3 regions of the Janthinobacterium tructae genome follow, and region 3 is predicted to be linked to each of the others. Evidence: predicted binding sites of a transcription regulator. Region 3 holds the regulator's gene; each other region holds the start of a gene.
The links. Region 3 encodes sigma-54, which starts transcription at its own class of promoters, with help from an activator protein. Its sites were predicted from a motif close to TGGCANGNAANCTGCTTT; they were not measured.
Positions count from the first base shown of each region.

Region 1 (3,275 bases), 2.7 Mb from region 3:
GCTCCAGGAAGGTGCCGAGACGAATGAAGTGGATCGCCTCGTCCTTGAGCATGGTGCCCAATGTGACGCCGCGCGACAAATGCGAGCGGTACTTGACCCATTCGAAGAAGGCGCTGGGGTCCGTTTCCAGCAGATTGCTGTTTAATCGCTTCTGCATGTCGAGCCAGGTGGCGTTCTGGATTTCCCACACTTCCGTCGTCAACGTCCCCCGCACGGCGCGGGCGTTTTCGCGCGCGCCCGTCAGGCAGGCGAGGATGGACGACGGATTGTTCGGGTCGCGCACCATGAAGTCGAGCACGTCGCGCGTGTGGAAGCGGCCATACTTATGGTCGTAGGCGCTTTGCAGCTCGGAAATGCCCAGGGTGGCGCGCCAGCCCTGTTCCGCGTCCTGCTCGGACTGCGGCAGCATGGACGTTTGCATGTTGACGTCGAGCATGCGCGCCGTGTTTTCCGCCCGCTCCGTGTAGCGGGCCATCCAGAACAAATGATCGGCGGTGCGGCTCAGCATGTTTTCTCTCCTGCAAAAGCGGATGTATCTTCCAGTACCCAGGTATCCTTGGTGCCGCCCCCTTGCGAGGAATTGACCACCAGCGAGCCTTCCCCGAGCGCCACGCGGGTCAGGCCACCTGGCACCATGGAAATGGTCTTGCCGGACAGCACGAACGGGCGCAAATCGATGTGGCGCGGCGCGATGCCGGCGTCCACATACGTGGGGCAGGCGGACAGGGCGAGTGTCGGCTGGGCGATGTAGCCGCCCGGATTGGCCAGCAGGCGCTGGCGGAAGTCCTCGATCTGCGCCAGGCTGGACGCCGGCCCCACCAGCATGCCGTAGCCGCCCGCGCCATGCACTTCCTTGACCACCAGTTTCGATAAATTGGCCAGCACGTACGACAGGTCGGCGCTCTTGCGGCACTGGTAGGTGGGCACGTTGTTGAGGATCGGTTCCTGCGACAGGTAGAATTTGATCATGTCGGGCACGAACGGGTAGATCGACTTGTCGTCGGCCACGCCCGTGCCGATGGCGTTCGCCAACGTCACTCTTCCCGCGCGATACACGGACAGCAGGCCCGGCACGCCCAGCGAGGAGTCCGAGCGGAATGCCAGCGGGTCGAGGAAATCGTCGTCGATGCGGCGATAAATGACGTCGACGCGCTTGGGGCCGCGCGTGGTGCGCATATACACGGAATTGTCGTTGACAAACAGATCCTTGCCTTCGACCAGTTCCACGCCCATTTGCTGAGCCAGAAACGCATGCTCGAAGTAGGCCGAGTTATACATGCCGGGCGTCATGACGACCACCGTCGGGTCGTCCACCCCCATGGGCGCGACGGAGCGCAGGTTGTCGAGCAGCATGTCCGGGTAATGGTCGACGGGGGCGATGCGGTTGCGGGCGAACAGTTCCGGGAACAGCCGCATCATCATCTTGCGGTCTTCCAGCATGTAAGACACGCCCGACGGCACCCGTAAATTGTCTTCCAGTACATAGAATTCGCCCTGGCCTGCGCGCACGATATCGACGCCCGCGATGTGGGCGTAAATGTCGGAAGCGACGGAAATGCCCTGCATTTCCGGGCGGTACTGGGCATTCTTGTAGATTTGCTCGGCGGGAATGATGCCCGCCTTGATGATGTTTTGCTCATGATAAATATCATGGATGAACATGTTCAAGGCTTGTACGCGCTGCACCAGGCCCGTCTGCATCTGCGCCCATTCGGCGGCGGGAATGATGCGCGGGATGGTGTCGAACGGAATCAGGCGTTCCGTGCCGGCATCGTCGCCATACACGGCGAAGGTGATGCCGACGCGGCGGAACGTCAGGTCGGCTTCGGCCCGCTTGCGGGCGATGGTCTCGGGCGATTGCTGCGCCAGCCAGTTGTCAAATTCACGATAGTGTTCACGTACCTTGCTGTCCGTACCCACCTCATCCGCAGTCATTTCATTGAAAAAATTTGCCATGTTGTGATTTCCCTTGAGCCGTGTCTATGTATAGCTCAGCAGGAAGCGTGCCAACAGCGCGGCTGCAGGAAGGTGGAAACATGAGCACTTTTGTGGCGTCACGCCGCCGTTCGCACCAATTCGGTGCGCTAGCTGTCACTCTTGGGAGCGCCGGCGGGCGGGACGAACGGACGGCAATCGACGGGGACGTCGAAGATGAAGCTGGTGCCCGTTTCGGGTGCGCTGTCGACGGCGATGCTGCCGCCGTGGCTTTCGGCCACGTTCTGCACGAAGGGCAGGCCGATGCCCCAGCCGGGCGCGGGGCTGTCGTTCTCGCGGCGCAGGTAGTCGAAGATGCGCTCGGCCTGTTCCGGCGCGATGGCGTGGCCGCCATTGTGGACGGTGAGGATCAGGCGTTCGTGCACGGCTTCCACGTGCACCTTGACGGGCGCGTCGTCACCGTACTTGATGGCATTGCTCAGCAGGTTTTCCAGCGCGCGCCGCAACGAGTTCTCGCACCACCAGCCGGTGACGGCTTGCCCGCTGACCTGGCATTTGCCGGGCCGCTGCAGGTTGACCTGGCCGGCCACGGCGTGTACCAGCGGCAGCACGTCGAACTGGCTCAGCGCCAGCGGCAGCTGCTGGCCCCGGTGGTAGCTGAGGCTATCGAGCAATTCCTCGATCATGCTGTCGAGCCGTTTGCTGTGCTCGGCAATCTTGTGCGCCAGCAAGACCACCCGTTCCGGGTCGGCTGGCCGCAGCAGCAACTGGGCGCTGGTGCTGATCACGGCCAGGGGATTGCGCATGTCGTGCGACAGGCCGGCCGCGATGCGGCGCCGGAAGCCTTCGTGCATGCTGGTAAATTCGCGTATCGATTCGCGGATGCCCACGTCGATCGAGGCGTTGATCACCTGCCAATCCTTGCGGCGCAGGGTGATGCCGGACGCATGCGCAACGGCGGCGAAGCAGTCGCGGAAGATCTGGTATTCCTGGATCACCTGTTCCGGCCCGTAATTGGTCATGCGCGCCCGTTCATTGCCATGCACGGCGGGCACGTTGCTGTTGCTGGCGGCGTTTTCGCGCGGATGGCCCGGCGTCAGCGCTTCGGCCAGGTTATCGAAAAAGGCGGGCAGAGTATTGATGAGTATGGGCGTGAGCAGCTGGTCGGCGCCGCGCACGCTGGCGCGCACGCGCTGTTCCCAGGCGCTGAGGACGGCGTCGCGCATGGCGCAGAGGCGCTGCGCGCGCTGCAGTGGCTGACGCGCGCTGGCCTGGCGATCCGCCTGATGATCCGTGGCAATACTCACCTGAACTCCCTGACAGGAATGACTATGCTCATC
Region 1 covers NZ_CP041185.1:1,084,273-1,087,547, reverse strand. The annotation lists gene FJQ89_RS04790 (alpha-E domain-containing protein) at 1-508, opposite strand, end outside; gene FJQ89_RS04785 (circularly permuted type 2 ATP-grasp protein) at 502-1,956, opposite strand; gene FJQ89_RS04780 (sensor histidine kinase) at 2,085-3,242, opposite strand.
Region 1: a site for sigma-54 is predicted at 1,992-2,009, ahead of FJQ89_RS04785 (circularly permuted type 2 ATP-grasp protein). Genes of this name have one in related genera too.

Region 2 (3,275 bases), 2.4 Mb from region 3:
ACCTGCTGCTCCGGCGTTTCCAGCACCAGCGGCGGCACGGCCACGGGCTTGCGGTTGGCGTCCACGGCCACCATCGTGAAATAGCAGCTGTTGGCGTGGCGCACCAGGCGCTGCTGGATGTTTTCCGTCACCACGCGGATGCCCACTTCCATCGAGGTCGTGCCCGTGTAATTGATCGAGGCGAGAAACGTCACCAGCTCACCGACGTGGATAGGCTGCAGGAACATCACCTGATCCACCGACAGGGTCACCACATAGCTGCCCGAATAGCGGCTGGCGCAGGCGTAGGCGACGCTGTCGAGGTATTTCAGGATGGTGCCGCCGTGCACATTGCCGGAAAAGTTGGCCATATCTGGCGTCATCAGGACCGTCATCGTCAGTTCGTGGGCCGACCAGTTCATCGCACTGTCCAAAGTGTTCTCCAAGGGGGAATAAAAGTGAGGGGGACGTAAAAACCGGCCCCAGGGGCCGGTGCAGACCTTACAGGCCCAGGGTGTCGATGTCGGCCAACGAGTCGCGGCCCTTGTCGGAAATGTCGTGGCCCTCGCCTTCCGCGCGCGCCACGATGTGGGCTTTCTTGCCCAGGAAATAGGCCACGTCCGATTCCAGCCTGGTCAGCGGATCGGCGGCGACGGCGCGCAGCCCCATGATGCAGCGGCGCAGGAACAGCAACTGTTGTGCTTTCTCGGTGATGGACAAACGGCCATCGCGTGCATAGCTGAGCAGCTTCAGGCCGGACAGGCGCTTGGCATTGCGGGCAACGCAAGCACTGGGGCGCTCGGTCTTGATGCCGCGTGCAACTTGCTCCAGCGCGTCATATTCATCGGTTGTTAATTTCTCGTTCTTCATTACTTTTCCATAAAAGGCCAGGTGTTCGGCCCCCATGGTACGCGCCCCGCTGCGCATCGGCAACAGGCAACGTGATTCAGTCGCCGCCCGCCCCACGGATGGCGTACTGAAAATGCGCGTGGAGCGCGCTTATTTGTAGCTGCGCAGCAGCAGCCACGCCAGGCCGCAGCCAGCCACGGCGCCCGCCAGCGCCAGCGCTGCGAGGTTTTTGCCGGTGATCACTGGGCGCCGGCCCAGGTAGATTTTGTTATGCAAGGAATTGCCCATGATGGTCTCCTGTACAAGAATTTTTATGATGTCTCATTATAAGAACAGAATCGTGACGGCCACATGACACACAGCAGTTAGCGCTTGATTTGTATCCACTCGGCAATATTTATTGGCATTTTTGTTGTTTAATTGGCGTGGCGACCCCGCCGCCCGCACAATTCATTTCCGATCAGAAATAAACAGCGCGCGGCAGTGGCATCGCCGCTCAGGTGTACTCAGCCGTGCTCAGGCGTGCGACGACTGGCTCTCAGCCCATCCTGACGGGCGGCGGTGGTGGCGTCGGCTCCTCGACGGGCACGGGCTCCGTGTGCGGCGGCTTTTCCGGCGGCGGCGTCAGCGGATCGCCTTCGGGCGGCGGCGGGATATCCGGTTCAGGCGTGCTGTGCGCACGCAGCGGGGCGTGACGGGATGGTAGTTGCATGGTGACCTCCTTTGCCCCACTCTAGCCGATGACAGGAAAGACTGGCGCCCGCGTGCCGCGCCATCGGCCGGTAAAACGTCGATTTTTTTTACACGAGCACGAAAAACGCCATCCCTGTTTTTATAAGCTGTTGAATTTAAATACAAATATTACATGGTACGAATTCTGCTTCAAGGGCGTATGAGGTTATCTGAGGCAGCCGCCACAGTGACCTGGTCCGATCAACCCTCACGCTGAAGGAAATGCCATGAAAACGCTGTCCTCATTCCTGCGTCTCGCTCTCTCCGCGGCCACCATCGGCGCCGCGCTGATCAGTGCTCCCGCATTCGCTGGTCCTTTGTTTACCGTCAATGAAGGTTCCGTCCCCGGTACCGCAGCCAATCTGGTGGTGGCCGACCGCATCAGCTTTGAATATCACGCGCGCGTCGAACAAACCATCGTTGGCGGTTTGGGTGGTGGTAACGATCCCTTCACTCAAACAGGCTTTCTGAGCAAGGCCGCTTTCGGCAGTCCCACTGGCGGCAGCGTTCCATCGCAACTGAACGCCCTGAATGGCTATGGCATCTATGGCCTGTTTTCCATCACCGGCCAGTCCGATACGCTGGCTGGCGGGATCTTCGCTACCTTTCAAACCCTGACCATGACCTTGTACATCGACCCCAACCAGGACACGTCACTGTCGGTCAGCAACGTCGCAGGCTCGCCGGTGAATGTGGGTGGCGTCTCCGGGGATGACTATGCGATCGTGACCTACACGCTCGACGTGGGCGAAGCACATATTTTCGCCGGCCTGGCCCAGGGCGACTTCAAGGCCTTGCTGAACGCCACATTGACGCCGCAAGGACAGTTGTTTTTCGTCAACCCCGACCCGTTTTTCCCGCTGGAGTCCCTCAGCGGGAATACCAACAGCTTCATCAGCGGCAGCCTGACCGACAGTTTCGTCGCGATGGCCGACGGTGGCGGCCTGGAATTATTCCAGGCAGCTGTACCTGAACCAGGCACCATCGCCCTGCTCGGCATCGGCCTGTTTGGCCTGGGCATGACTGCGCGCCGCCAGCAAGGCGGGCAACGCCAGGCTTGACATGCGATCATCCAGTCTGAAAACCGCTGATGTCCTCAGCGGTTTTTTTCGCTGCGGCAAGCGGCAAGCCCATGCCGTTCACGCAAGCGTCCTCCCGTTGACCGGCGCCACCAGCAAGTCTTGCAAGGGCCGGCGCAAGGAGCGCGCCTGGGCCGCCGGGCCGGCGCCGATGCGGCCAAGGAACACGGCCCGATCAAACGCCACCGCACCCAGCACGGCCTGGCATTGCAGCGCCAGTTCCTGCGCCAGCTCCAGCATGCCGTCGGTGCGCGAAAAGGCCCGTCGTTCGCGCACATAACGGGCGAAGATCAGCGGCGTCAGTTCCGGCTGTAACTGCAGGCCCAGCTGCGTAGCCGTCAGCCAGAAGCGCTGCATGGCCCGGCCCGCCGCCACGTAATCATCGATGTGACGCGGCGGCGCCTCGGCCAGCAGCACGAAATGCGCAGCGCAATACAGGCCGGGCAACAAGTCCATCTGCAACCGGGGCGCGACGGTGCCAGCCAGCCAGGTATTGAAAAAATCCACGCGGAGCCAGCTGTGCATGACCCAGCGCATCAGCCGCGCCGTCATCGGGTCGACACCGAGCGCCTGCTCCGGGATGCGGTCGGTGCTGAAGCGCGCGCCCCATTCGATGACATCGCGGTGCACCTTGTG
Region 2 covers NZ_CP041185.1:2,262,110-2,265,384, forward strand. The annotation lists gene FJQ89_RS09875 (acyl-CoA thioesterase) at 1-401, opposite strand, end outside; gene FJQ89_RS09880 (hypothetical protein) at 481-849, opposite strand; gene FJQ89_RS28030 (hypothetical protein) at 979-1,116, opposite strand; gene FJQ89_RS28035 (hypothetical protein) at 1,367-1,540, opposite strand; gene pepA (flocculation-associated PEP-CTERM protein PepA) at 1,788-2,621, shown strand; gene FJQ89_RS09890 (nitroreductase family protein) at 2,700-3,275, opposite strand, start outside.
Region 2: a site for sigma-54 is predicted at 1,695-1,712, ahead of pepA (flocculation-associated PEP-CTERM protein PepA). Genes of this name have one in related genera too.

Region 3 (3,275 bases):
CTGGTGAAAGGGACTCTGACCATGAAGGCGGGCCGGGCCCTGATCACGGAAGACCCGCAAGGCTACCAGTTCATCACCTTCTGGGCCGATCCCGGCAAGCTGGCCACCTTCCGCCAGAAGCGCGATGGCGCGGGCGACCTGTGGGTGGAAGGCGAGGCGGAGCGCGTGGAATACGATAACAAGACGGAAGTGGTGAAACTGTTTTCCAAGGCCAAGCTGACGCGCCTGGAAGGCACGAAAGTGACCGACGTGGCCAACGGTGCCTTCATCTCGTATGACAGCCGCAAGGAAGTATTCAAAATGGAAAATTCCGACAGCGGCACCAGCACGCCCGATGGCGGCAGCGTGCGCATGGTGATCCAGCCGAAGCCCAAGGCGCCGGCCACGCCCGCACCAGGAAAGAACTAATGGACAATACACGTTGCGGCAGCACCCTGATCGTTCGCGGGCTGCAAAAAACCTATGGCAAGCGGCAAGTCGTGCATGATGTCTCGCTGCAAGTCGAATGCGGCGAAGTGGTGGGATTGCTGGGCCCGAACGGCGCCGGCAAGACCACCTCGTTCTACATGATCGTCGGCCTGGTGCCGTCGGACGGCGGCACCATCGATATCAGCGGCGTGGACATTTCCCGCCTGCCGATCCACCGCCGCGCGCAGATGGGCCTGTCGTATCTGCCGCAGGAAGCGTCCGTCTTCCGCAAGCTGACGGTGGAAGACAATATCCGCGCCGTGCTGGAAATCCAGACCGTCGAAGGCCGTCCCCTGAAGAAGGCCGAGATCGAGGAGCGCCTGGATAAATTGCTGGCCGACTTGCAAATTGAAAAGTTGCGCGAGAACCAGGCGCTGTCGCTGTCGGGCGGCGAGCGCCGCCGTGTGGAAATCGCCCGCGCGCTGGCGACCGACCCGCGTTTCGTGCTGCTCGACGAACCGTTCGCCGGTGTCGACCCGATCGCCGTGATCGAGATCCAGCGCATCGTGCGCTTCTTGAAGGAGCGCAATATCGGCGTGCTGATCACCGACCATAATGTGCGCGAGACGCTGGGTATCTGCGACCGTGCCTACATCATCAACCAGGGCTCGGTGCTGGCGTCGGGACGCCCCGACGACATCATCGCGAACGAGTCGGTACGCCGGGTCTACCTGGGCGAACACTTCCGCATGTGAGCCAATGAAACAATCATTGCAGCTGCGCACTTCGCAGCACCTGGCACTGACGCCGCAGTTGCAGCAATCGATACGCCTGTTGCAATTGTCTACCCTGGAATTGCACCAGGAACTAGAGCAACTGCTGACGGACAATCCCTTGCTCGAGCGCCTCGACGATCCGCTCGATCATTCGCTGCGCCTGCTGTCCGACGGGGCCCTGAGTTCCACGGCCGCGCCGGCCGAAGCGCCGCCCCAGCCGCCAGGCCAGGATGCGCCTGCGGCGCCGGCCGAAGCAGAAGCCTTTGATGGCGAGGCGGGCGACGGCCCGGCCGCCGCGGACGGCGGCGACAGCGACTGGAGCGAGGCGAGCCGGGGCAAGGCGCCCGACGACGAAGATTCCCGTCCGCAATTGGAAGCCCATCACTGCACCCTGCGCGAGCACCTGATGGAGCAGATGCGCGTGACGGTGCTCGAGTTGCGCGACCGCGCGCTGGTCGAGCTGATCATCGACGCGCTCGACGACAATGGCTACCTGGAAGAGTCACTCGACGACATCCTGGCGCGCCTGCCGGAAGAGCTGGAAATCGACGCCGACGAGATGCGCACGGCCTTGTCCCTGTTGCAAAGTTTCGATCCGCCCGGCGTGGGTGCGCGCAATGCATCCGAATGCCTGGCGCTGCAAATCAAGCGTTTGCCGCACGTCGCCATGGTGACGCGGCGCATGGCCCTCGTCATCGTGGAAAAGCACCTGGCCTGGTTTGCCCAGCGCGATTTCAACAAGCTGAAAAAAGCCCTCGATTGCGACGAGGAAGACTTGCGCGAAGCGCAGACGGTGATTCGCCAGTGCAATCCGCATCCGGGCGCCGTGTTCGCCTCGGACGTGTCCGATTACGTGGTGCCCGACGTCGTCGTCAAGCGCGCGCGCAATGGCTGGCAAGTCACCCTGAACAACGACGTCATGCCGCGCCTGCGCGTCAACGCCATGTACGCCAACTTGCTCAAGCAGGGCAAGGGCGAGGGCGCCATGGGCGCACAGTTGCAGGAAGCCAAGTGGCTGATCAAGAATATGCGCCAGCGCTTTGACACGATCCTGCGCGTGGCGCAAGCGATAGTAGAAAGACAAAAGAACTTTTTCTCGCATGGGGCCGTTGCCATGCGCCCCCTTGTGCTCCGTGAAATAGCTGATACACTGGGTTTACACGAGAGTACTATCTCGCGGGTAACAACTCAAAAGTACATGCTGACCCCGCACGGCATGTTCGAGTTGAAATATTTCTTTGGTAGCCACGTCGCCACCGAAGCGGGGGGCGAAGCATCATCGACGGCGATACGGGCATTGATCGTGCAACTGACAGGAGCAGAAGACCCTAAAAATCCTTTATCCGACAGTAAGATTGCGGACATGCTGGGGGAACAAGGCATGGTGATTGCGCGACGTACTGTTGCCAAATACCGGGAAGCGTTGAAAATTCCGCCAGTGAGCCTGCGTAAGTGTTTGTAAGTTTTTTTCGGTTCCTCTGCGGGCCGGATAGGATGGACCGCACGAACCCGATCATCTTTAGGAGTGTGTATGAATCTCACCATCAGCGGACATCATCTCGAAGTGACACCAGCCATCCGTGAATACGTACAAACGAAGCTGGAGCGCGTGAAACGTCATTTCGATCAAGTTATCGATATCGCCGTGATTCTGACCGTGGATAACCTCAAAGAGAAAGAAAAACGTCAAAAGGCCGAAGTCAACCTGCGTCTGAGTGGCAAAACTGTCTATGTGGAAAGCCTGGCGCATGACCTGTATGCCGCAATCGATATCCTGATCGACAAGCTGGACAGGCAAGTGATGAAATACAAAACCAAAGTGCAAGGGCACGGTAAAGAGGCGATCAAGCATCTGCCAGACAACTCCGAGGAAGACGCCGTCGTCGCCGTTTAAGGCCACCCGCTTCCAGCAGTTGTGATCAACTAAGGGCGCACATCTTGCGCCCTTTTTTGCGCCCGTACCTGTCGAACGCAATGTTCCCCATGCAGGCGCTAGAATGTTTGCACTTTCACTTCTTTCTGCCTGCCATGAGCGACTTCGTCCAGACCTCCATCCGCAACCGTACCGGGCACATCGTGCTCGACCGTCCG
Region 3 covers NZ_CP041185.1:4,708,652-4,711,926, forward strand. The annotation lists gene lptA (lipopolysaccharide transport periplasmic protein LptA) at 1-408, shown strand, start outside; gene lptB (LPS export ABC transporter ATP-binding protein) at 408-1,163, shown strand; gene FJQ89_RS20665 (RNA polymerase factor sigma-54) at 1,168-2,646, shown strand; gene hpf (ribosome hibernation-promoting factor, HPF/YfiA family) at 2,716-3,078, shown strand; gene FJQ89_RS20675 (enoyl-CoA hydratase/isomerase family protein) at 3,213-3,275, shown strand, end outside.